One region of the Exiguobacterium sp. s183 genome, then DNA from elsewhere that is predicted to be linked to it. Evidence: riboswitches for the same ligand, from Rfam matches in the RefSeq annotation. Region 1 holds a riboswitch; each other region holds the start of a gene.
What was found. Region 1 has a riboswitch for thiamine pyrophosphate ahead of KNP62_RS02725 (Ykof family thiamine-binding protein). Riboswitches for the same ligand answer to the same signal wherever they lie in the genome.

Region 1 (6,107 bases):
AGAAAGACGTACCCTTATGCGTGAAAGGTTTATCCTTCTAAAGCGTAAACACGATCTAAATGAACGTGAATCATTCCTCTTAGATACTTGGTTAGGTAATCTTCCTGCTTTAAAAGAAGCCTATGAACTCAAAGAAGAGTTTTACTGGATATGGGATACTCCTGATCCAGATGAAGGTCATCTTCGTTATAGTCAATGGAGACACCGTTGTATGTCCAGCAACTCTAAAGACGCATATAAAGACCTCGTGAGAGCCGTAGACAACTGGCATGTCGAAATATTCAACTACTTTGATAAAAGGCTCACTAATGCTTATACGGAGTCAATTAACAGCATTATTAGGCAGGTAGAACGAATGGGTAGAGGTTACTCGTTTGATGCCTTACGAGCCAAAATCCTTTTCAATGAGAAGCTCCATAAAAAGCGTAAGCCACGATTTAATTCAAGTGCTTTCAATAAAGCTATGTTATACGATACTTTCAATTGGTATGAAGTGAATGATCACGACATTACAGACAACTTTGGTGTCGATTTTTCCACACTTATTAAGAATTTGGAGAAGGGTGATTTATAAGCCCTTTTCCACCATAAAATCCGAATACCCAATAAAACTAAGTACCACAATCCAAAGTGACTTAAAATCAACATAGGGGATACAAGTCTACTTCATCGTTAAATTAAAACATCTTGTATACGTTTCGACGTCGAAACGTATACAAGATGTTTTTAGTTGTCGCTTATAAAATAGACTCAACTTTTCTTCGTTATATAAACTGAGGAAGAGCACAGCGCTATTTTTAAAGCGTATATAGAGTAAGAACGACCGTATACAAATATGTCAGGCGCAGAATTAATCGCCTAAAGCCCTTATTTTCATTGACGAACACAAACAGCGGAATATAAAAGAGATGACCCCGGGGTAATACTGGAGCCATCTGATTGCCGTATAGAGTTCGAGTTACTCAGTCCATAAAACTGGGCTCGTTTAAACGAAAAGGCCGTTCGTTTACCATTTTTGCCCGACATATTGAATCACAGCAGATTCGCCGTGATGGAGCGTGCCTTCTTCTCGCCAGACGACCGTCTCATGTAAGAGGAGCGGTACGAAATCGTCCTCTAGTTGGTGGAACATCTCTTCGGTGTAAAGAAGTGCGGCGTCGTTTGGTCCACCTGTCCCGTAAGCGAGTTGATGTGTAGCGTAGACTTCACTCAGAAACAAACCACCAGGTCGAAGCGTTTGTTGGATACCCGCAAACACTTTTTTTCTGACGTGTGGAAGGAAGTGGCCAAAGATACAGATGACCATGTCATACGCCTCGTTTGGCCAATCGGCTTCATTCAAATCGATTTGTTTCGTCTGAATGGATACGTTTCGTGACGTCGCCAAGCGCTTCGCTTTGGCGATCCCTGCTATAGAAGTGTCCCATATCTCGACTTCAAAGCCGAGCGTGGCGAGCCATACCGCGTTTCGACCTTCGCCCTCAGCGATGGCCAATACATGTTTTCTTTCAGGTTGATGAAACGTGACCCATTCGCGTAAAAATTCGTTTGGCTCGGTCCCATACACATACTCTTCCGAACTAAATCGTTTATCCCATTTCGACAAGCCATTCACTCCCTCGCTACGTTTCTTTCACTATAGCAAAACGAACGGACGACGGTGAAAATCCATCACGATTTTCTGGATTCATGCATAGTCCCGATGCGAGAGGGGAATAGATTTCTGAACTAATGGATAGAGTGGAGGCTAAGTGATGGAGAAAGTAGATGCGTCGTTGTGGATTCGTGTACGAAATACGCTTGGTGAAGGTCCGTGTTGGGATGCCGAGCTGAAGCGGTTTTATTGGGTAGATATCGAAGGCCATACATTGTGGTGGTATGATGAGCGAGAAGACGAAATCTCGTCGTTTGAAGTCGGGAAACAAGTCGGTTTCGTCATTCCAAAAGTGACGGATGGCGTTGTCCTCGGTTTGAAGGACGGCATTTATGAATGGGATGAGATTAATCGGGACTTGAAGAAGATTGTCGAGTTGGATGATCCGGACGGTCAATTGCGGTTCAATGACGGAAAAGCCGATCCATACGGTCGAATCTTCGCCGGAACGCTTCATCTCGAAGACAAAGAGAATCAAGCGACATTATATCGTGTCGATCGGGATGGTACGACGACGACACTCATGGATGAGCTCACACTTTCGAACGGGTTGACGTGGTCTCCTGACCATTCCGTTTTTTATCATATCGATACACCGACTGAAAAAATTTGGAAATATGATTTTGATTTGAAGTCAGGAACGCTCTCAAACGGAGAGGTCGTCATTGATTTTTCCGAGGAAGAAGGTTTTCCTGACGGGATGACGTCCGATTCTGAAGGCTGCCTATGGATTGCACATTTTGCTGGTGGACGAGTGTCACGTTGGGACCCGTCAACAGGTGTGAAACTATTGGAAGTGCATGTTCCTGCGCCGAATGTCACCTCATGCGCCTTTATCGGGGATGGGCTGAATCGATTAGCCATCACGACGGCTCGTGAAGGAATGGATGAAGAAGCGCTTGCCGAATATCCGGATGCAGGATCGGTATTTATCGTCGACACAGAAGTGAAAGGGATGCCATTGTATCGTTTCGGTCGCTGAGGAGGAAATACGATGGTGAAACGACTGTTGGTTCGAGCAGGTATTGGGTTCGCAATTGCAGCAGCAGTTAAGATGGGGATTCAAAAGATCCAAGAAAACCGAGCACGTGAAGAAGACCATTCGTACCTCGACCCGAAGTGGGATGAGGTGCCGAGCGTCGATGCAGACAAAGACGAGGATGAAGTCGGATTGACTCAACTCGACTCGATTTATCGGGCTGAATGGCAGGCGAACGCTTATCCGCGTTCAGAGGCAGAACGAAGAGCGTTGGAAGAATGATTATACTTTCTTCGAAAACACGTCCGTGTGGCGTGTTTTTTTGTTGACAAAAAGATGTTACCATTCCATTATATAAAAAGTAATCATTACGATTTAAATGGAGGATAAATCATGAAAAGAATTCCAATTACATTACTCTCGGGGTATCTTGGTAGCGGCAAGACGACGCTGCTTAACCACATCTTACATAACCGAGATCAAAAGAAATATGCCGTCATCGTGAACGATATGGGTGAACTGAATATCGATGAGAAGTTGATCGAGCAGGGAGGATTCTCCCGGACCGATGAAAAATTAGTCGAACTTTCGAACGGATGTATCTGTTGCACGCTTCGCGAAGATTTGTTGACAGCCGTCTATGATTTAACGAAAGATCGCGACCTCGATGGCATCATCATCGAGTCTTCTGGTATCTCTGAACCGATTCCCGTTGCACAGACGTTCACGTATGCTGACGACGCGCTCGGAATCGATTTGACGAAACGTGTCTATATCGATGCGATGGTCACCGTCGTTGATGCGTACCGCTTCTTCAAAGATTTCAATTCCGGTGAATCGCTTATGGAACGTCAACAAGCCGTCGATACAGGTGACGTACGTGAAGTCGTCGACCTTCTCGTCGACCAAGTCGAGTTTGCGGACATCATCGTATTGAACAAGGCGGACAGGGTATCTGAAGAAGAACTGCAGGAAATGAAGGGATTACTGAAAACGCTCAATCCGAGTGCTAAGTTGTTGACGTCGACCTACTCGAATGTGGTGTTAGACGACCTGCTTGACGTCCGGTTGTTCGATTTTGACCAAGCGATGCGCGCTGCAGGTTGGATTCAAGAACTCGAGTCGGAAGAACATACGCCGGAAACAGAAGAGTATGGCATCAGTTCGTTCGTTTACCGTCGGCGTCGACCATTCCATCCTGAGCGTTTGATGAATTGGATGGAACATTACCCTGAAGAAATCGTTCGTGCCAAAGGTTTCTTGTGGATTGCGACACGAAACGACCTTGCTTGTCTGTTTTCACAAGCTGGATATGCATCAACGCTCGAACATGCGGGGCGCTGGTTAGCGACACTTCCGCAGAGCGAACGAGAGGCTATGTTTGCAACAGAACCTGAACTGCGCGAAGACTACATCGAACCGTACGGAGACCGACAGAACGAGTTGGTCCTCATCGGTCAACGAATGGACCGGGAGACTGTCGAGCGTTCACTTGACGCATTTTTGTTGACGGATGAGGAGATGGAAACATCGTGGGATACGCTCCATGACCCGCTCCCTGGTACGGGTCAATACGTCACCTATTCAGATTGACCGTTTACAAAGCTTCGAAACATCGCTATACTGTGACTGCATAAGTAACCGCATATCAATGACTGCACTAGGGGTGCTTCGGCTGAGATGTGAGCATGGCTCCGATCCCTTATAACTCGATCCAGGTAATACTGGCGTGAGGAAGTGCGGCACTTTCTCTATGCAAGTTTGTATAGATTTTGTTGCTGCATTCTCATGAATGCGGCTTTTTTTATGCAAACACATTTAGAGGGGGAAAAAGAATGAATGAATCATGTGGTACGAGTCCGATTGTCGGGTTTCGATTCACACTAAGCCCGATGACAGACGATTTTGTCGGGACAATCAAAGGTGCACTAAAACGAACGGATCTGTCAGGTGTGTGGAGACATACGGATGACGTGTCGACGGTCATCCGTGGACGAGTCGAGCATGTGTTTGACGTCGCTCGAACGGTCTTGAGTCTTGCTTCCGAGGAAGGGAAGCACGTCTCGATGAGCGGAACATTCTCTGTCGGTTGTCCGGGAGATTCAACGGGAGATGAGGCTCTCGAGGCACCGAGCGAACCATCAAACGGTGCATCAAGAGACCAGTACGTGTCCTCGCAGTTCGCACTGTATCCGATGGGTGCTGACAATTACATGGAGCTTATCTATGAGGAAATCGAGCAAGCAAAACAGGCTGGTGTCTATAACGAGTCGATGCATTATGCATCAGGCGTCCATGGGAACTTAGATGACGTGTTCTCGTACTATGAGGCGGCTTTTAAGCGGGCGCGCGAAAAGAACCGACATGTTGTCATGACGGTGACGTTCAGCGTAAATAGTCCGTCACATGGAGGGCGACATGCTTAAATCGTGGAAATTGAAAGAAGTCGTCCTTGTCTCCGTATTATCTGTTGTCTTCGCGGTCGTCTATTTATTGTTCGTTCATATCGGTAACTTGTGGGCAGGGTTGATCGGACCCATCGCCTATGAATGGATCTTCGGTATCTGGTTCATCGTGTCAATCATCTCGGCGTACATCATCCGGAAGCCGGGTGCGGCCTTCATCTCGGAGGTGATGGCAGCGACGATTGAAATGTTGATTGGGAATGCAATCGGACCGCGCATCATCTTGGTCGGCATCGTCCAAGGTCTTGGGGCGGAAGCTGTCTTTGCGATGACAGGTTATCGTCGATATGAGCTTTGGGTTCTCATGCTAGCAGGATTTGGCTCGGCCGTCACGAGTTTCGTATACACTTACTTCATGAGCGGATTTGCGATGCTCGAACCAGAATATGTGGCGACGATGTTCGGGCTGAGAGCCGTCAGTGGGATGGTCATCGCTGGAATCGGTGGGAAGTTGCTCAGTGACCTATTGCTGAAGACAGGATCACTTCGCGGTTATGCGATTTCACGAAGTGGGAACGTCCATGGTTGAGACAGAGTCACTTCATTTTCGATTCCCAGAGAGTTCTGAGGCGATTCTTGAAGACGTGACCGTTTCAATCCGTCAAGGTCGTACGATTCTTAGTGGGGCGAGCGGGAGCGGGAAGTCGACACTTCTTGCGCTATTCAACCGTCTCTATCCGGAGAATTGTGACGGAATCCTTGATGGTAGACTCGAACTACTTGGACGATCATACGACGACTATGCACCTGGCGAGATCAATCAGCAGGTCGCAACGGTGTTTCAAGACCCGGATACGCAATTTGTCATGGAGCGGGTGGAAGAAGAACTGATTTTCACACTTGAGAACTTGTCGACACCTGTCTCAGACATCGAACAACGCGTGACGGAAATCCTCGAATCGTTACAGTTGAGTGATTATCGAAACCGCAAAATTGATTCGTTGTCAGGCGGACAGAAACAGCGGATCGCTGTCGCTTGCGCTTTAGTCGGAAGGCCTCAGTGGCTACT
Region 2 (6,107 bases), on a different contig from region 1:
GCTTACGTCGTGCCCACGTCTCGATTTCAATTTGTTTCATAAAAACTCCCCCTTCTACGCTCTTACTGTAGCAGAGAGAGTGAATCCACTCATAGCTTTTGTTTTAACTGTTCGTAATGTCCTTTTGCCAAATCAAAGTAGACGAAGTCTCCACGTTCGATCCGTTCGAGCGTCGCTTCAAACTCACGCCATCCCCGCTCGACTTGTTCAGGTGTCAATTCGCCACTCTCGGTCGCCGCTTCGAACTCATCCTCATCCTTTTTGACGATGTCCCCATTCGGAAACACAAGAATATCGAGCAATAAGTCGTCCATATACGGAATGCCATCCTCTTCGCCGATCCGGTCGACGAGGTCGATATACCACTGCACGATTTCACCTTCCGGATTGATCATCGCCGTCACACCGAATGGTTCATTGTCCGGGAAATATTGGAGCCAACTAAAACCGGCATCCGCCACAATAAATTCTTCCCCTCTGTGTTTTTTATATAGTGGCGCTCGAACCTCATCGATTTGGAATAAGGCAACCACCCCGGAAAACTGTTCCGTCTGAACGCGTTCTTGCGCATAACGGTTCTTTAAAATTCGCTCCCAGTCTCGTCGATTCGCATACTTCCGTTTTGCCATATGGATCTCTCCCTTTCGGTCATCTCTGTATGATACAGTTCGCCAGAAGAAGGAAAGTTCCTTGTTAGTCGTACAGGTTATGCTGATTGAACCAGACGAGATGGCTTTGCTTCAGCCGTTTCCGCTCGACCATGCGGACGAATGCGTCTGTCGAGATGAAGCGGTTCCCGGGATGGAGGTCGGCCAGCATCATGAGGATGAGGCGTGAACCTCGTTCTCCCTCTTGAAGAGAGATATGCTCCATCTTCCCTTCCCCGTTGAAGCGGTTGATGAACAGTTCGACTTTACACTCTTCTTTTAAGAGTCGGGTCGTCACATACGCGACTTGGCTGATAATCGACTCGAAGTCATGATGGAGCGTGTAGCCAGACGGACCACTCAAATCGACTGCGAACGTGAACGTATCGAGTGATGTCTTTTGAAAGACTTTCGACTGAACACGCCCGAGCTTCGCCGTGGCGACCCAGTCAATCTCCTTGACCGGTTCTCCTTCATAAGGCTTTGAACCTAGAATCTGTAATGGATTCCGTAGAGGCGATGCGGTCAAAGGACGGTCACCGAGTGCCAATCGTTTCGTGCCGACCGGAGGATGTAACGTGAGGGACGGCAGCACCGTCCACCGTTTCTCGATGGGACACTCAAGAAGATACGTCCCGAGATGAAGCGGGAGCGTCACAGCGAGTACACACTCTTCGATATAAGCCGGTCCCCGAAATTCGGCCTGGACACGAAGCACATGGCGGGCCTGATCCGTCCGTAACGTCATATCTAAACTATTTGGGGAGCGATCGTGGTCTGGAAAGCTAAGCGTTGTACTAGATTTCATGCGAACGCGAACGGGAAGCCCGAGTCGTTCGACGGTTTCACTTCCGTCTAGCATCACCTGCACTTCCGTCTCATCCCCAACAAAGAGAAGAGATTCGTGTGTATGTATATGAAGACGAAGGGCTCGCTCTAACTGTTTCCGCGTCCGTTCGAAGAACCAGACGATGCCCGCAAGTAAACAAAGCGCATACCCGACAATCTCCATGTACGGGACAAATACGAGAATCACTCCGGCGAATCCGTAGACCGGGATCCATTGTTTCTGTAGGGCGTTATGTGTCGAGAACGTCATCATCAACCCTCGACCGGAACAGAAACGGTGTCTAAGATGTAACGGATGATGTCCTGTTTCGTCGATTTGATGCCTCCTTCAAGCGTCAACGTCAGGCGATGTGCCAATACATAAGGTGCCACGGCTTTCACATCTTCCGGAATGACATACAATCGATCGTTCAGATAGGCATAACTTTGAGACGCTCGCATGAGCGCGATGGCTCCTCGTGGACTGACACCAACCTCGACAGATTGGTGTTCTCGTGTCGCATGGACGAGCCCGAGTAAATAATCGAGGACGTCATCTTGAATCGATACTTGCTTCACTTCTTCTTGTGCGCGGCGTAACTCGTCTAACGTCGCGACCGCCTCCACGATTTTCCGTGTTTGACGCATGACTTGTAAGAGGAGCTCCCGCTCTTCCGCGACATCAGGGTAACCGACCGGAATCGAAATGAGGAAGCGGTCGAGCTGTGCATCCGGTAACGAAAACGTCCCGGCCGATTCGATCGGGTTTTGCGTCGCAATGACGAAGAATGGTTTTGGCATCGGATACGTCTCTCCCCCGATGGAGACTTGCCGTTCTTCCATCGCCTCGAGCAAGGCGGACTGCGTTCGTGGAACCGCTCGGTTGATTTCATCGATCAAGACGATATTCGCAAAGATTGGTCCTTGTCGATGCTCGAACGTCTGGGTCTGCATGTTGAAATAATCTGCGCCAATCACGTCAGACGGTAACAAATCGGCCGTGAACTGAATCCGGGAAAACGCGCCGTCAAAGCTAGTTGCAATCGTCTTGGCCAGTAACGTTTTCCCCGTTCCTGGCACATCTTCTAACAAAATGTGTCCTTCCGCGAGTAACGCCGTACAACAGAGGCGTACGACATCCTCTTTTCCTAAATACACCTCGTTCAACTGTTTGATGACCTGCTCCATGCCCATATGACGACCTCCATTTTTTGTCTTACTCAAACTTTACCTTTTTATGGTAAGATAAACAACAAATAGTCTGAACATTCAAAAAGGAGGTATCCTCTTGCGCTGGACGAACAAGTTTCTTCTCCTGATTGCCACCACACTCCTTGGTACGTTCACGATGATAGTGGTTGCAACGAGTGTATTCGAGTGGCTCTATAATCCGGAAACGATCCCCGTCGAGGAAAATAACAGTCCTCCGACTGATCTCTTATCGGATGAAGATGATGGAATTTTAATTGGTGAATCCAAAGCAGATTACCCATTTAAATTGGACCCCCAAAAAGGAAAGCATAACTTTTTTGAGAGAATCACGGAATCTGGAGAATCTACACGACGAAATCTCGGGTTATTCGGCGCTTTGCTTGCGCTCGGTTGCCTGTCCTTTTATATCTATCGAAAACGGAAGCAACGTTTGGCGCGCGCACGAGATCATGCTGATTCAAACGCAGACCCGCTTGTCGAATCGCTACAACGCGAAAACGCTTCGTCCGTTTCGACGCTCACAGCGTTCACGAACGTCCCGATTCGTGATGCACTGATCACATTCAACCAATCTCTCGTACCAGCCAAGCGATTGCGTGCTCATGAGACACTGCAAGAGTGGTTCCAACGCATCGATTTACCGATGAACCCGTCCGTTTATCATGCGGTTCGCTACGGCACCTCATCAGGTGTGACGATTTCTGAAGAAGATACGCTTCACTTTAAGAGCACACTCGATCACTATACGACCCATCCTCACCCCGAGTGAGAATGTGCACAGGTTCTACTTTTCATTCATGAATGATAAAATGGTGGAAAATGTCAGTTAAGGGGATGAAATCATGAGACGATGGGTGATGTTCGGATTAGGTGCACTTTTACTGACGGGTTGTACGGATACAGATACGGTGGCAGACAATCCGATCCCAATCGAATCAACCGATGAACCCATCACCGAATGGACACGTGAAGACTTTAAAGACGTTTATGACCAATATGAACAAACACAACCACTCCTCGCTGCGCTCGAGCAACAAGGCATCAAACCGTTCCGCGAGACGTTTGAACGCGTCATCATTGCCGGAAACGGGCTTGAGCACACATATGCAGATATTTATCCGTTCAAACTCGATGATGGGACGTATGCCACGGTATTCGACAGTCAGGACGGAACGGTAATCAATGGATCTGAGTCGGTCGCACCACTCTTTTGGCAAGAGGAGTCTTTCCTTCAATACGTCGAAGAGATTGAAAATCGAAAATTCGGAACAAGTGCCCCTCCTACCGACGTCGTCCTAACGCAGGATGAATTTCAATCCGTCTATGACCGTCACGCGTACACGTCAGCCCTCCTCGTCGAACTCGATGAAGCGGGTGTCGAACTTTCAAGAGAACCAATCGACGATGTGATTATCGCCGGGAATGGCGTGACCGAAGTCACTGCCGACTTGTTCGTGTTCGATGTCGAAGGTGGATATGCCATCGTATACGATCAAGATGGAGAAATTTTAAAAGGTCCCGAATCCATCTCACCGCTCTTTTGGAACGAGAAGGACTATGAGGACCTGTTAGCCAAGTATGAAGGATAATTTCATGAACCCTCCCGATTTCAGATAGCTATGTTATACTCAAACCAATAAACGACCACTAGGGGAGCCCTCGGGCTGAGACGGCATTTGCCGGACCCTTTGAACCTGATCTGGCTCATACCAGCGTAGGGAAGTGGCTTGGGATACGTCTCTGTATGTCCACGCCATTTTTCCGTCTGGAAACGTGGCGTTTTTATTTTTGAAAGGAGACTATTCATGCGTATTCAACAACTCACTTGGATGGCGATGCTCGTCGCCATCGCCGTCGTTGGCTCAATGTTCATCTCGATTCCCACAGGTGTCGCCCGCGCTTATCCGATTCAGCATATGGTGAACGTGATTGCCGCAGTCACCGTCGGCCCAATCGGAGCCGTTCTCGTCGCATTCGTGACCGGACTCATTCGCGTCATGACCGGCACAGGGTCACTTCTCGCGTTCCCCGGTGGCATGATTGGTGCATTTCTTGCTGGTATGTTCTTCGTTCGCACGAATCGCGTCTATGCTGCCGCTCTCGGAGAAATCATCGGAACTGGTGTCATCGCCTCGTTGATTGCCGTCCCGTATGCGAAACTGTTGATGGGTTCGACGTTCGGTGCCTTCTTCTTCGTCCCAGCGTTCCTTGCCTCTAGTTTGACGGGTGCGCTTCTCGGTTGGCTCGTCTTATCACGCGTCAAACAGTTGCGACCGAGCATACTCAAATAACGTATTTTGATTTAGGAATCCGACCGACTCATGACGGTCGGTTTTTTGTGTGATAGACCCAGATTGCTTCGCCGTTCGATTCATCGATTAAGCCGCTGTCGACAAAGCCGTTCTTTGCATAAAATCGTTTCGCGACTTCATTCTCTTGATGGAGGCTCAGGATGATATCATCCACATCGTACTCTGTCTGGATAAATGCCACTGCGATGCGTAGACACTTCGTCCCGACGCCTTTCCCCTGTTTGTGTTGATCCATCATGAAACGATCGAGCCACACATACCGTTCTGTCTGGTTTTCTGCTCCGACCATCATGAAGCCCACCGGTTGCGCACCGTCATAAAATGCATAGCTTTTCCAATTATATTTCGTATCCTCGACCATCTCTTGAAGCGACTCGGCATTCGTCTCGATGAATCGGGACTGTTTCTCGTCCACTGTCAGAGCAATGATTGCCTCTCGATTGAGTGCATCAATCGGTTGAATCGTGATTTCATTTCCTTTCATGCTTTCACCTCATTGATTTTCTCTCTCTTTCATACGCTTTCTCCCGTAAAAAGTTTCTTCCCCCGTATCTTCGAGATCATGCATTCGCTACACTAATAAGAGAAAAGGAGGTTATCACATGTTCCGAATCGGAAGTATCTTCATTCCCGTATCAGATGTAGAACAGTCCCTACACTGGTATACAACTTATTTTAATGCCAAAGAAATTGGTCGCTGGGAAGGAGGCATCGGTTTGTGTCTACCAGACGGTTCGACTCAGCTCGGATTGATCCAAACCTCGTCACCGCAACCCACAACGTTCAAAGATGCGTCAGGACAAGCCCATGTCTATTTCAACGTCATTTGTGAAGACATCCAGTTCGCGTATCAATCGTTCGAACAAGCAGGGTTGATTGCGACACCGCTTCACGATTTCGGAGGCATGTCTTGCTTTGACGTAGTGGACCCGGATGGACATACGATCAGTCTTATCTCGGAAGATGTGACTTCCCCGTTCCATCGCGATCGCGTGAACAACCTACAAACGAAAGGAAAGTCTTAATGAAACAAATTCACCATATCTGTATCCAAACACCAGATTATGCCGCATCGAAGTCATTTTACGAAGCACTCGGTTTTGAACTC
Region 3 (6,107 bases), on a different contig from region 1:
TTGAGGGCGTCCATGTAACAGAAGGGGACTGGTCATTCGTCAACCTTCGTCACGTGTCACTCAAGAAAATGGATTGGACCCACGTTCGTATGGTTGAGGCGGACCTATACGGTGCCGATTTGACCGAGACGGTTTGGCATCAGGCGGACTTGTCACGAGCGACACTTCAACATGCGGTGTGCCGTGGTGCTGACTTCAGAGGGGCACTTGTCGACGGGGTTGATTTTTCAAACGTGACGTTACAACAAACAAAACTAGACGCGATGCAGGCAATCCAAGTCGCGCGCTCATTGGGGGCGATTATAGAATGAAACCGGAACAAATTATTGAACAGTTGATTGCGTTCGCGAAAGAACGTGAATACATCCGAACGGTCGTCTTGAACGGCTCGCTCGTCAATCCGAATGTACAAGCGGACGCGTATCAGGATGTCGACCTCACTTTTTACGTAGAAGATGTAAAAGCGGTTGCGACCGATCGCTCATGGATCGATATGTTTGGAGAAGTCTTGATCATGCAGACACCTGAAACGTCTGATCCCGAACGACATGTGGCATTTTTGGTGCAGTATGTAGACGGACATCGTATTGATTTGACGATTCGAAGCATCGAGCAACTTGAAGAGATGCTCGAAGCCGATTCGCTCAGTCAGATCGTGTTCGACCGAGATCATCATCCGAGTGTGACACCGTCAGACAACACATACCGTGTGACACGCCCGTCTGTTGACGAGTATGCGGCTTGTTGGAATGAGTTTTGGTGGGTGTCACTCTATGTTATCAAAGGAATCAAACGACACCAGGTGTTATACGCGCTCGATCATCTCGACATCATGCGAAATATGCTCCGTCAGATGATGCAATGGAATATCGGCTATGCGACGGAATTCTCAGTAAATCTCGGAAAGTCTGGCGACGGGATGCGAGAGCATTTACCGGAAGAGTTGTGGGAGATGCTCACGGCGACGTATGCCTTGGCTGAGCTGAGCGCTATTGAAGACACGCATGACCGCCTGCAATCACTCTTCTTCTTTTGCGCGCAGCGTGTCGCGGAACAAGGTGATTTCGTCTTCCGGGAAGAAGAAGCCAGACGCGTCCGTGCCGCATGTGCAACACTTCGACATTCGAACGATTAATGAGGCCGTGAGCCGGGAAACGCTCCTTATAGAGAAAGGAGCGTTTTTTACATGAATCCATATACGACATTTATTGCTCTTCTAGTCGGAAGTCTTGTCCTCTTTGTCGGCATTCGCTTAAAAAAATGGCCAATCATTTTGGTTGCGATGCTCCCCCTTGGTCTCGTCGCATTTAATATGTTCTTACTCATCACGGGGCGCTAGGACATGTTCACTTGTCTTTTTGATACATCGATTTGATGAAGAAGGCACTCGGTAACAAAATGCCGATGGCGCCTTCGATGATGGCGAATAATCGGGTCAAACCAATCGGCAACAAATCACCAAATCCGATTGATAATAAAGTGACCCCGCTGAAATACAGGAGGTTTTCCCAAGTCGGTTCAACGGCATTCATGGATTCGAGTGAAGTCACAAGAATGACTGAATCACGAGATAAAGCATAATAAATCAATGTGAATCCTAACATGACACCAAGTAGGCTAACGAACAACTGAGCGAACAATCTCCCGTCAAATCCTGTTTGCTTGTACGTTTGACGTTTGAAAAACCAAAACACGTTCAAACTGATGAAGAGTAATGCAATGGTTAATAAAATCGTATTCAATCCGGACACATCCTTTTCATGTAAATGAGTTCATTTATCCATTCCCTAAGCGAAGGATGAGAAACGGGAGAGGAAAAGGTTTTCAATTGGTAAAAAGATTGATAGAATGTGGTCGAAGACGACTGAATTTCATAATGTTTGCCACTAGGGGAGTCGCGTCACGCGGCTGAGATGGACAAGGTCCAGACCCTTCGAACCTGATCTAGTTCACGCTAGCGTAGGGAAGTGGGCGAGACGACTCATATGGCTTCACCTAGATATGACTGTTCGAGACGCCGCTTCCGTTATGGGAGGCGGCGTCTTTTTATCTGTTATAAGGGGGAGTTACTATGAAATTTACAGATCACCTACGTCAGGAAGCGGATGGATTGTTTGAAGCAAGCTTTCATCATCCGTTCGTCCGTTCACTCGGAGAAGGAACGCTCGATGAGAAAAAGTTTAGACATTACGTCATGCAAGACTCGTATTACTTGAATCAATTCTCAAAAGTGCAGGCCAAAGGGGCGACGCTTGCACCGACGATGGAACTATCGAGTCGCTTTTTGACGCATGCGTTGCACACGATTGAGGCGGAACTCTCACTTCATCGTGAGTTCTTTACGATGCTCAACGTGACGGATGTTGAACTGGCGACATTTGAACCGGCACCAACCGCTTATGCGTATGCCCTTCATATGCAACAGGCAGGGCCGACTCTCGGTGACGTATTGGCGTCAATTCTTCCGTGTTATTGGGTGTATTACGAAATCGGTGAACGTTTAAAAGATAAACGACCTGACCATCCGATTTATTCAGCTTGGATTGCGACGTACGGTTCGGAGTGGTTCCGTGAGTTGGTGGAAGAACAGATTGATCGGTTGGATGAATTGGCTGGACAAGCGACAGAAGAAGAACGGCTTCGTTACACAAAACTCTTCTTGAAGAGTTGCTATTACGAAGTCGCCTTCTGGGAAATGGCATGGACGCTCGAATCATGGTCGTTGTCACAGGAGGTCAACCAATGAGACAGGAGATTTGGAGTGAGATTCGAAAACAATCGCCATTGATCCACAACATCACAAACACGGTTGTGGCCAATTTTTCGGCGAATGGACTGCTCGCCATCGGTGCTTCTCCGGTGATGGCAGACGCGATTGAAGAAGTGGCAGAGATGACATTTGTGAGCGATGCGCTCGTGTTAAACATCGGGACACTCGGTACGATGACTGAGGCGACGATGATTCGTGCGGGACAAGCGGCGAACGAAGCGGGATGCCCGATTGTACTTGATCCGGTTGGAGTCGGGGCGACGTCGTTCCGCCGGGATGTCGTCGAACGCATTTTGCGTCACGTCCGTGTCACGGTCATTCGGGGAAATGCAGGAGAAATTGCGACATTGATAGGTGTCGATTGGGTAGCGCGAGGTGTCGATGCAGGTGACGGAGCATGTGAACCGCGACAATTGGCGCTTGAAGCGGCGAAACGATACGGATGCGTCGTGGCCGTAACTGGAAAAGAAGACGTGGTCAGCGACGGGAGTGTCGTCATGGAAGTACGAGGTGGAACAAAACGGATGACCGAGACGACCGGTACGGGATGCTTGCTTAGTGCGGTCGTCGGGGCTTGTCTTGCGGTTGAAAAGAGCGCGCTCAAGGCGACGGTGACAGCTATATCAGGTTATGCCTATTGTGGAGAATTGGCGAGTGAACACGCAGAAGGACCGGGAGATTTTCCTATTCATTTTTTAAATGCACTCCATCAATTGACGCAATATACAATCCCGACGAATCGAATCGAGGTGTCGACCTCATGAGACCACAAGTCTTGACGATTGCAGGATCTGATTCAGGGGGCGGCGCTGGTATTCAGGCCGATTTAAAAACATTTCAAGAGCTCGGTGCGTTCGGGACGAGTGTGTTGACCGCGGTTACGGCTCAAAACACACTAGGTGTGCATGGGATTGAAGCGATTTCCCCGGAAATGATCACTCGGCAAATCGATGCAGTGGCCAATGACTTTCAGATTACAGCATGCAAGACTGGCATGTTGGTAGATGCGGAGCGAATTGAAGCGGTAGCCGCAGCACTTGAACGTCATCGTTTCCACCACGTCGTCGTCGATCCTGTCATGGTGGCGAAAGGGGGCGCTTCTTTGTTGCAAGATAGCGCGGTCGAGGCACTTCGGACGAAGCTGTTGCCATATGCGACGGTCGTGACGCCAAATATCCCTGAGGCAGAGGTATTGGCCGGAATCGAGATTCGAACGGAGGCAGATCAGATGAAGGCCGCTCAATTGATTCGGGCACTCGGTGTCGATGTCGTCATCATCAAAGGTGGACATATGGAAGGTGTGAAGGCCGTCGATTTGATTGTGTCCGAATCTGAAGCGTTTCAAGTGAGCGCACCCCGCGTTCGGACGAAAGACACACATGGAACGGGATGTACGTTCTCTGCAGCTTTGACGGCTGAGCTGGCATACGGAAAGACACTTCGTCAAGCTGTCGCGGACGCGAAGCAATTTATCCATCAGGCGATCACGCATGGATTATCGATTGGACAGGGACATGGACCGACAAATCATTGGGGACATCGTTTAGCGAAAGAAGAGGTGGTTACCGTTGACGTCATGTACGAAACAAGCGCTCGCTAAGCAACTTCGTCTTTATTTTGTGTGTGGGACGACGGATACATCTGATTTGGTGGGGACACTCGAAACGGCACTTCGATGTGGTGTGACATGTTTTCAATTTCGCGAAAAAGGTAAAGATGCATTGTATGGAGATGAAAAAGAAGCAATGGCAAGGACGCTCCAACAGGTATGTCGACAAGCGAATGTTCCATTCATCATCAATGACGATGTGAACTTGGCAATCTCGATTGGTGCAGACGGTGTGCATGTCGGACAAGACGACTTGCCTGCCGAATGGGTCCGTGCAAAGTTAGGCCCTGACAAATGGTTAGGGGTGTCGGTCCATACGATGGAGGAAGTAAGTGCGGCTCTTCCGTTTGCAGATTATGTCGGGATTGGCCCGATTCACGCGACGAAAAGCAAATTGGATGCGGGGCATGTGCGCGGCACTGAACTGATTCAACAAGTCCGTGAACAATACCCACAGCTTCCGATTGTGGGGATCGGAGGCATCCTTCCAGAGCATGTTCCTTCCATCATTCATGACGGGGCAGACGGCGTTGCCGTCATCTCTGCCATTGCTTCTGCACCGGATGTAGCAACGGCTACCCGGCGTTTCGCTTGTCTCTGAATTTAATTTCTTGAGGAGGAAGACAGATGAACGTATTTGTAATCGGTGCAAACGGCCAGATTGGCCATCAATTGGTGGAAAAGTTACACAATGAAGGGAAGCATCACGTCACAGCGATGGTGCGTAAAGAAGAGCAACTCAATGACTTCAAGTCAAAAGGATACAACGCCGTACTCGGTGACCTTGAAGGTTCAGTGGCAGACTTGGAAAAGGCAATCGACGGAATGGATGTCATCGTGTTCGCAGCCGGTTCTGGTGGAAGCACTGGAGCAGACAAGACACTCTTAATTGACCTAGATGGTGCAGCGAAGAGTATCGAAGCAGCACAAGCGAACGGAAACATCAAACACTTCGTCATGGTCAGCGCCTTGAAAGCAGAGGATCGCTCAGCTTGGCCAGATTCGATGAAGCCTTACTATGTAGCGAAGCATCATGCCGATCGCTTACTCGAACAGAGTGGACTCACATACACGATTGTACGTCCGGGCGCATTGACAGATGATGCGGGAACGGGCAAAGTGAACACGCAATTCGAGGGAAGTGGAGAGATTCCACGCGAAGACGTGGCATCATTCTTGGTGCACGTCCTTCATAACCATTCAAACGCGCAGAACAAAGCAATCGATTTGATCAAAGGGGATACCCCGATCGAAGAAACGTTATAAGTGTGTGACACGAAGAACGGGATGTGAACCATCCCGTTTTTTGTCGCGTTAAAGAGGGAAAAGAACGCAGAATAACGAAATAGAAGAATACGAACAGATGAGGAGGTCCCGCATGACCGAGATGTTTATTTATCTGGCGGTCTATTTGTTACCGTCATTTTTGCTCGGATTTTTAGCACTCGATGTCTTTCAACGCAATCCGAATAAAGTAGAGCATCGTTTGCTGAGCCTGTTTGTGTTCGGTTATTCGATGCTCTTCTTGGCTGAATTTGTCCGCCATCTTTCTCCGATTGAATACAGTCCGGCACTCATTGCGTATTGGTTTGGGAATGCCGGCATCTTCATCTTTATCTTTTCTGTTCATTTCATATTAAGTATCACAGGCGTCGGAGCAAAGGCACCGAAGTGGCTGTATCCTTGGGTCGTCTATTTGCCGCTGATTCCCGTCATATTGACGTATAT
Region 4 (6,107 bases), 440 kb from region 1:
AATTCAGTGAAATCACTTGTCGACTCTGACGCAAGAAGCGCTTCGTCGGCCGCTTCACGAGCAACCGTCAAAATCGTTCCTTCAACCGGTTTCATAACCGCCTTGTATGCCGTATCGACACCGCGCTTGAGCGCCTCTGCAAAATCAACCGTTGTCAGTTCCGCTTTGCCTTCAACCGCTTTACCGAATCCACGGAACAACTGACTTAAAATAACGCCTGAGTTTCCTCGTGCTCCCATAAGTAGTCCACGAGCAAACTTCGATGACACCTCTGCGATATCTGATGAGTTCATCGCTGCTACTTCTTTCGCACCCGACGTCATCGTCAAGTTCATGTTCGTTCCCGTATCTCCGTCTGGAACCGGGAAGACGTTAAGCGAATCCACATAATCTGCGTTTTGGCTCAAGTTGGCCGCTCCGTTCGCGATCATGTTTGAGAGCGCCAATCCATCTAAACGTTTTAAACCCACACCAAATCCTCCTCCGTTTTCGTCAGTCATTCGTCAGACGAACGCCTTGAACGAATATATTTACCGACGAAACGTTTAATCCTAAAGTTTCTCCAAGCGTATACTTCACTCGGCTCTGCACGTTGTATGCAACTTCAGATACTTTCGTTCCGTAGCTTACAATGATGTGCATGTCGATATGTACGTCTTCGTCTTCTTGACGTACGACGACACCACGTGCATAATTTTCACGTTTTAACAATTCAGCAATGCCGTCTTTCAATTGTGCTTGTGAAGCCATGCCGACCACACCGAAGCATTCCATCGCCGCACCACCTGCGAGTGTCGCGATGACGTCACTTGTGATGTCAATATTGCCATATGTTGTCTTCATTTCAATTGCCATATGGAGTAGCCTCCTTTATTCGGAATGATTCCTAATGTACATTCTACAATAAGTACCTAGTTATTAAAAGAACCTGCTCCAGAAACTCGGTCAATTAACGCGATAACCTCATTCATTATTCAAATCCTTGAGAGTAATGTCAAGTTTTTTTCTTGTCATGGTACGATTTTCTAGTTGCATCGGGAAAAAAGCCGTGCTAATATAAACGAGTGTCTATTAGGACGAACCCACATAAAAAAGGAGGGGAAACGCATGGCACGTAAATGCTACGTAACAGGTAAATCACCTAAATCAGGTAACAACCGTTCGCACGCACTCAACAAGACAAAACGTACTTGGGGTGTAAACGTACAAAAAGTTCGTATTCTCGTTGACGGTAAACCGAAACGCGTTTGGGTTTCAGCTCGCGCACTTAAATCAGGTCTCGTTGAACGCGTATAATACTTATACACGAACGAATAAATCCCAGCGGCATTCGCCGATGGGATTTTTTTTTGCTCATTTTTTGACGATCATGACGAGAACCATCCCTTGATGGACTGTCAATCGGGCAGACGCTTCGGTCCATTCGTTCGAAATGGTCAGCGCCTCCCCGCTCTTGACCTCATGATGGTCGAGTGGATATTTGACACCTTCAATCGAGATCGTGGCCGTCTTCCAAGGCATGAAGGAAAGATAGTGCCCGTCTCGCTTCATAATGACCTCGCTACCTGTTCTCACGAGATAAACCGTTTGACCTTCTCCGTGAAGAACCATCTCCGGATACGCTTCAAGTAAGCCGACGTTCGCAAACGTCATATCGATGCGTCCGCCTAAGCCACCATATACATCCATCCGTGTCGCCCCGCGTTCTCTCGCGAACGCTAGTGCAATCTCTAAGTCCGTCACGTCTTTCTCCGAAGGATAGCGTAGCGCCTCCTCAGGCGGTAGTCCTTTAAACGAATCAAAGTCCCCGACCACGACGTCTGGCATGATCTCTTCATCTAATAATCTTTGATATCCACCATCGACACCGATGACAAAATCGGCATCACGCGGTAAGCCCGAAATGGGTTCCGGACTCGCCGCGACGATCAAAATATTCATTGACGGAGATCCCGTGTCGCCACACGCGTGAAACGTGGTGCTGTCGTGAAGAGGAGCACTAACACGATGGCTGAGATGACAAAGGATGGTGCCATATACGTAGCATTGTAGCCGAGTGAATAGGCGACGACCGGACCTTCTGCATATTCAGCAAAGAAGACAATTCCCGAGATGACGTGCGCCGCGTATCGTAACATCGAACCAAGGAGCGCCCCGAGTACTAAATATGTGGCAAGCGTCTTCGTCGCCCCGTTGCTCGCAGCTTGCTTCACACGCCCCGCGAACACTCCGGCCATTCCGACGAGACCATAAGCGACCGTATAGTCGAGCAGGAATTGTACAGGCGTGAAAATATAGGCACCGAACAAGAGTTGAAGTGTCCCGACGAGGGCACCTGTTGCGAGACCACCTTTTAATCCGTGGCGGAATGCCATCACAAAGATCGGGAGCATCGCTAAACTGATGGATCCCCCTTGTGGCAAACGGTATGGAATGAGCAAATCAAAAATGAGCCCGAGCGCTGCAAACAATGAAATTTCAATGAGCGCTTGTAATTTGAAACGTGATTTCATCTTTCTTCCTCCTTTATTTGGTTGAACGACAAAAAGCAGCATGACGTAAACGCCATGCTGCTTGGATTCGCAACGTGCATTTTCGCCACATCCCTACGTCCGTGTGAACGGAACAGGTTCAAAGGGTTAGCGTATGCCTCTCAGCCACATGATGTGACACCCCTTGCGACTCTATCTTGTTGTTCTATCGTCGATTATACACGAGATGCGCCACGAATGCTATCGATGGCTACTTTATAATCAGGTTGATTATAGATGGCTGATCCCGCAACAAGGACATCAGCCCCTGCGTCGATGCAATGTTTTGCCGTCTCCGCGTTGACACCACCATCGATTTCAATCTCAAAATCAAGCTGACGGTCTTGGCGGAGCTGACTGAGTGCTGAAATTTTCGGTACGACCGATTCGATGAACGCTTGTCCCCCGAACCCTGGGTTGACGGTCATGAGCAATACCATGTCGACGTCCGCAAGCACGTGCTCAATCGTCGAGAGCGGTGTATGCGGGTTCAAGACGACTCCGCATTTTGCGCCAGCCGCTTTGATTTGTTGCAAGACGCGATGCAAATGGTTCGTCGCTTCCACGTGAACGGTCACGATGTCCGCTCCCGCTTTCACGAAGTCTTCGACATAGCGTTCCGGTTGGTCAATCATCAAATGCACATCGAGGACCATGTCTGATTTTTTACGCAAGCTTGCGAGGACCGGCAGACCAATCGAGATGTTCGGCACGAACTGTCCGTCCATGACGTCAAAATGGATATAGTCCGCTCCCGCTTCTTGGACAGCTTTCACTTCCGCCTCCAAATTGGCAAAGTCGGCCGCTAAAATAGATGGTGCAATTTTAATCATCTGTCAATACCTCCGTTTTCGATCGTTTAACTCTTCCATAAAGGTAACATAATTCTCGTATCGTGTTGAAGCGATTTCACCATTTTCAACGGCTTGTTTGATGGCACATCCCGGTTCATTCAGATGAGCACATCCACGGAACTTACAATCGTCATGGCGTTCCACGAAATCAGGGAAGCACCATCTGAGTTCATCTGCCTCAAGTTCTTGCGGAAACTCCAAGCTTGAAAATCCAGGTGTGTCGGCAACAAGACCATCCGCTAATTGAATCAACGTCACGTGACGCGTCGTATGCTTTCCTCGACCGAGTGATTTAGAGATTTCCCCTGTCGCCAACTCGAGCTCTGGCGCGACGGCGTTAAGTAACGAACTTTTTCCGACACCGGTCTGACCGGCGAAGACGCTCGTCTTCCCTTTGAAGAGACCGCGCACTTCATCCACTCCGTGAGCATGCTCCGTCGATGTCTCAATCACGTCATACCCGATGGCGCGATAACGTGCAATCGCTTCTTGTATCGGCTCGACTTCATGTTTATCGAGCAAGTCCATCTTCGTCAAGACGATGATTGGATGAATTTGCTTTGACTCGATGAGGACGAGGAAACGGTCGAGCAAATGATACGAAAACGCCGGTTCTTTTACTGAAAAGAGGAGGAACGCCTGATCGATATTGGCAATCGGCGGGCGAACGAGGTGGTTTTGACGCTCTTCCACCTCTAAAATATAGCCGGTCCCATCTTCTTGATCTTGAATCACCACATCATCGCCGACGACCGGTGAGATGTTGCGTTTTCGAAAGTTTCCTCTGGCCCGACAACGAATCTCTTGATTCGTCTCGGTCATCACATCGTAAAACCCGCCTTGAAGGCGAATGATTGTTCCTTTCATTATGACTACCTCCTTTAAAAAAGAGGTGACGACACCGTCACCTCTTTATTGTGCCTCTTCAGCTTGTGCATATGTGACTGAATCTGTTCGGACAATCTCACCATCGACTTCAATCGTCGCCGTCCCAACTTCGTCAGGGGCAATGACGAGCGTATACGAATACGTTGTCGTCTCTGTGATTTGATCACGAAGCACCTCAATCTCACCGCGTGCGTCAACCGTACGAATCACGACTTCGACCGTCTTCGGTTTCTTGTCTTTGTCCGGTTGCTCGACTTCCACGGTCACTTCACGTTCAATTGAAATATCAGTCGGTTCAACGCCTTCCGATACGATGACCGTGAGCTCCGTTCCCGGGTCGACTGCTGTCCCGGCTGTCGGAAGTTGACGGATGATTTGACCTTTTGGAACACTTGTCGAAAATTCATCCCGCTTCACGATTTTCAATTTGTTCTGTTCAGCATAAATGGATGCTTCGTCGAACGTATATCCAGCAAGGTTCGATAGTTCCACTTTGTTGCTTCCTGTCGACACGACGAGTGTGACCGTCACCTCTGAAGGAACGACCTCTTCACCTGGGTCGACCGATTGCGAAATCACGTCTCCACTATTCACCGTTTCGGAAGCTTCTGTTGTGATTTCAAGGTCGCTGAATGCCAAGTCTTTCAACATACGTTCGGCAGCAGTTTGCGAGAGACCTTCTACGTTCGGCATTTCGACTGTTTCTTTTCCAGCCGATACGACAATCGTCACGGTCGTTCCGCGTTTCGGCTTACGTCCTTCTTGCGGATTTTGCGAAATGACCTCACCCTCCGCAATATCATCGCTCGCCCGTTCTGTCACTTCGACGACAAACCCGGAAGCTTCAAGCTCTGTCGTCGCATCCCCGATACTCATACCGACGACATCCGGCACGACCGAACGAGACATCTCATCGGCGACCACGTAAGCGGCAATGCTTCCACCAATCAATAGAACGATGAGTAAGATCCAAATCCACCATTTTCGTTTCTTCTTTTTCACAGGCACCTCTTCCGGTTCCTGTTCTTTTGGTGGCGTGACCGGTGGTGGTGTCACGGGAACATCTTGTTTTTCTTCCGGCACGACCGGTGCCATGACGAGCGTCTGGTCGAACTCGTCTTGATTTGCCGAGAGTCGTCTCGGTTCATTGGCACGTTCACGACTCAACGCGGTCATGCAATCTTTTTTAAAGGCTGCGACCGATGCATGTCGGGCACCCGGTGATTTTGATAAGGCTTGCATGACACAGTTCTCAAGCGCTTGTGGGATATTTGGATTTAAGTCCATCGGTCGAATCGGGTCATCTTGCAAATGTTGAAGGGCGACCGCGACCGGCGTCTCGCCGATGAACGGTACACGACCCGTCAACAATTCATAAAGAACCGCACCGAGCGAGTAAATGTCCGATTTTTCATCCGCAAATTTCCCACGAGCTTGCTCGGGTGAGAAGTAATGGACAGAACCAAGAACAGACATCGTATGCGTCAACGTCGCATTCGACATCGCGACAGCAATCCCAAAATCGGTCACTTTCACGTTTCCATGCTGATCGATCATCATATTCTGCGGCTTGATATCCCGGTGAATGATTCGGTTCGCATGGGCGTGGTCAATCGCATCACAAATCTGCCCCATGATGCGCAACGCCTCATCGACAGATATGTATTCTTCCTGCAAATATTGTTTTAACGTCACGCCATCGACGTGCTCCATGACGATATAGTATAAATCATCTTCATCACCGACGTCGTAGATGGCGACGATATTCGGATGGTTCAGACTCGTAGCCGCGTGGGCTTCTCGCTCGAACCGACGTATAAATTGTTCGTTATGT

Region 2: another riboswitch for thiamine pyrophosphate. It lies ahead of thiW (energy coupling factor transporter S component ThiW); the one in region 1 lies ahead of KNP62_RS02725 (Ykof family thiamine-binding protein).
Region 3: another riboswitch for thiamine pyrophosphate. It lies ahead of tenA (thiaminase II); the one in region 1 lies ahead of KNP62_RS02725 (Ykof family thiamine-binding protein).
Region 4: another riboswitch for thiamine pyrophosphate. It lies ahead of thiT (energy-coupled thiamine transporter ThiT); the one in region 1 lies ahead of KNP62_RS02725 (Ykof family thiamine-binding protein).

Annotation. Positions count from the first base shown of each region.
Region 1 covers NZ_JACSKN010000001.1:518,453-524,559, forward strand. The annotation lists gene KNP62_RS02700 (ISL3 family transposase) at 1-574, shown strand, start outside; gene KNP62_RS02705 (class I SAM-dependent methyltransferase) at 1,007-1,606, opposite strand; gene KNP62_RS02710 (SMP-30/gluconolactonase/LRE family protein) at 1,755-2,636, shown strand; gene KNP62_RS02715 (hypothetical protein) at 2,649-2,915, shown strand; gene KNP62_RS02720 (GTP-binding protein) at 3,027-4,226, shown strand; TPP riboswitch at 4,286-4,386, shown strand; gene KNP62_RS02725 (Ykof family thiamine-binding protein) at 4,469-5,059, shown strand; gene KNP62_RS02730 (ECF transporter S component) at 5,052-5,627, shown strand; gene KNP62_RS02735 (ABC transporter ATP-binding protein) at 5,620-6,107, shown strand, end outside.
Region 2 covers NZ_JACSKN010000002.1:528,199-534,305, forward strand. The annotation lists gene KNP62_RS08230 (tetratricopeptide repeat protein) at 1-40, opposite strand, end outside; gene KNP62_RS08235 (ribonuclease FAU-1 family protein) at 90-629, opposite strand; gene KNP62_RS08240 (DUF58 domain-containing protein) at 694-1,746, opposite strand; gene KNP62_RS08245 (AAA family ATPase) at 1,749-2,669, opposite strand; gene KNP62_RS08250 (hypothetical protein) at 2,764-3,456, shown strand; gene KNP62_RS08255 (hypothetical protein) at 3,530-4,276, shown strand; TPP riboswitch at 4,327-4,425, shown strand; gene thiW (energy coupling factor transporter S component ThiW) at 4,493-4,978, shown strand; gene KNP62_RS08265 (GNAT family N-acetyltransferase) at 5,007-5,483, opposite strand; gene KNP62_RS08270 (VOC family protein) at 5,602-6,024, shown strand; gene KNP62_RS08275 (VOC family protein) at 6,024-6,107, shown strand, end outside.
Region 3 covers NZ_JACSKN010000002.1:497,330-503,436, reverse strand. The annotation lists gene KNP62_RS08055 (pentapeptide repeat-containing protein) at 1-311, shown strand, start outside; gene KNP62_RS08050 (aminoglycoside 6-adenylyltransferase) at 308-1,135, shown strand; gene KNP62_RS08045 (hypothetical protein) at 1,187-1,339, shown strand; gene KNP62_RS08040 (ion channel) at 1,347-1,751, opposite strand; TPP riboswitch at 1,879-1,983, shown strand; gene tenA (thiaminase II) at 2,072-2,746, shown strand; gene thiM (hydroxyethylthiazole kinase) at 2,743-3,534, shown strand; gene thiD (bifunctional hydroxymethylpyrimidine kinase/phosphomethylpyrimidine kinase) at 3,531-4,370, shown strand; gene thiE (thiamine phosphate synthase) at 4,339-4,980, shown strand; gene KNP62_RS08015 (SDR family oxidoreductase) at 5,007-5,645, shown strand; gene KNP62_RS08010 (GGDEF domain-containing protein) at 5,758-6,107, shown strand, end outside.
Region 4 covers NZ_JACSKN010000001.1:957,860-963,966, forward strand. The annotation lists gene KNP62_RS05115 (DAK2 domain-containing protein) at 1-470, opposite strand, end outside; gene KNP62_RS05120 (Asp23/Gls24 family envelope stress response protein) at 493-855, opposite strand; gene rpmB (50S ribosomal protein L28) at 1,108-1,296, shown strand; gene KNP62_RS05130 (thiamine diphosphokinase) at 1,354-1,941, opposite strand; gene thiT (energy-coupled thiamine transporter ThiT) at 1,938-2,513, opposite strand; TPP riboswitch at 2,587-2,687, opposite strand; gene rpe (ribulose-phosphate 3-epimerase) at 2,708-3,364, opposite strand; gene rsgA (ribosome small subunit-dependent GTPase A) at 3,368-4,255, opposite strand; gene pknB (Stk1 family PASTA domain-containing Ser/Thr kinase) at 4,298-6,107, opposite strand, start outside.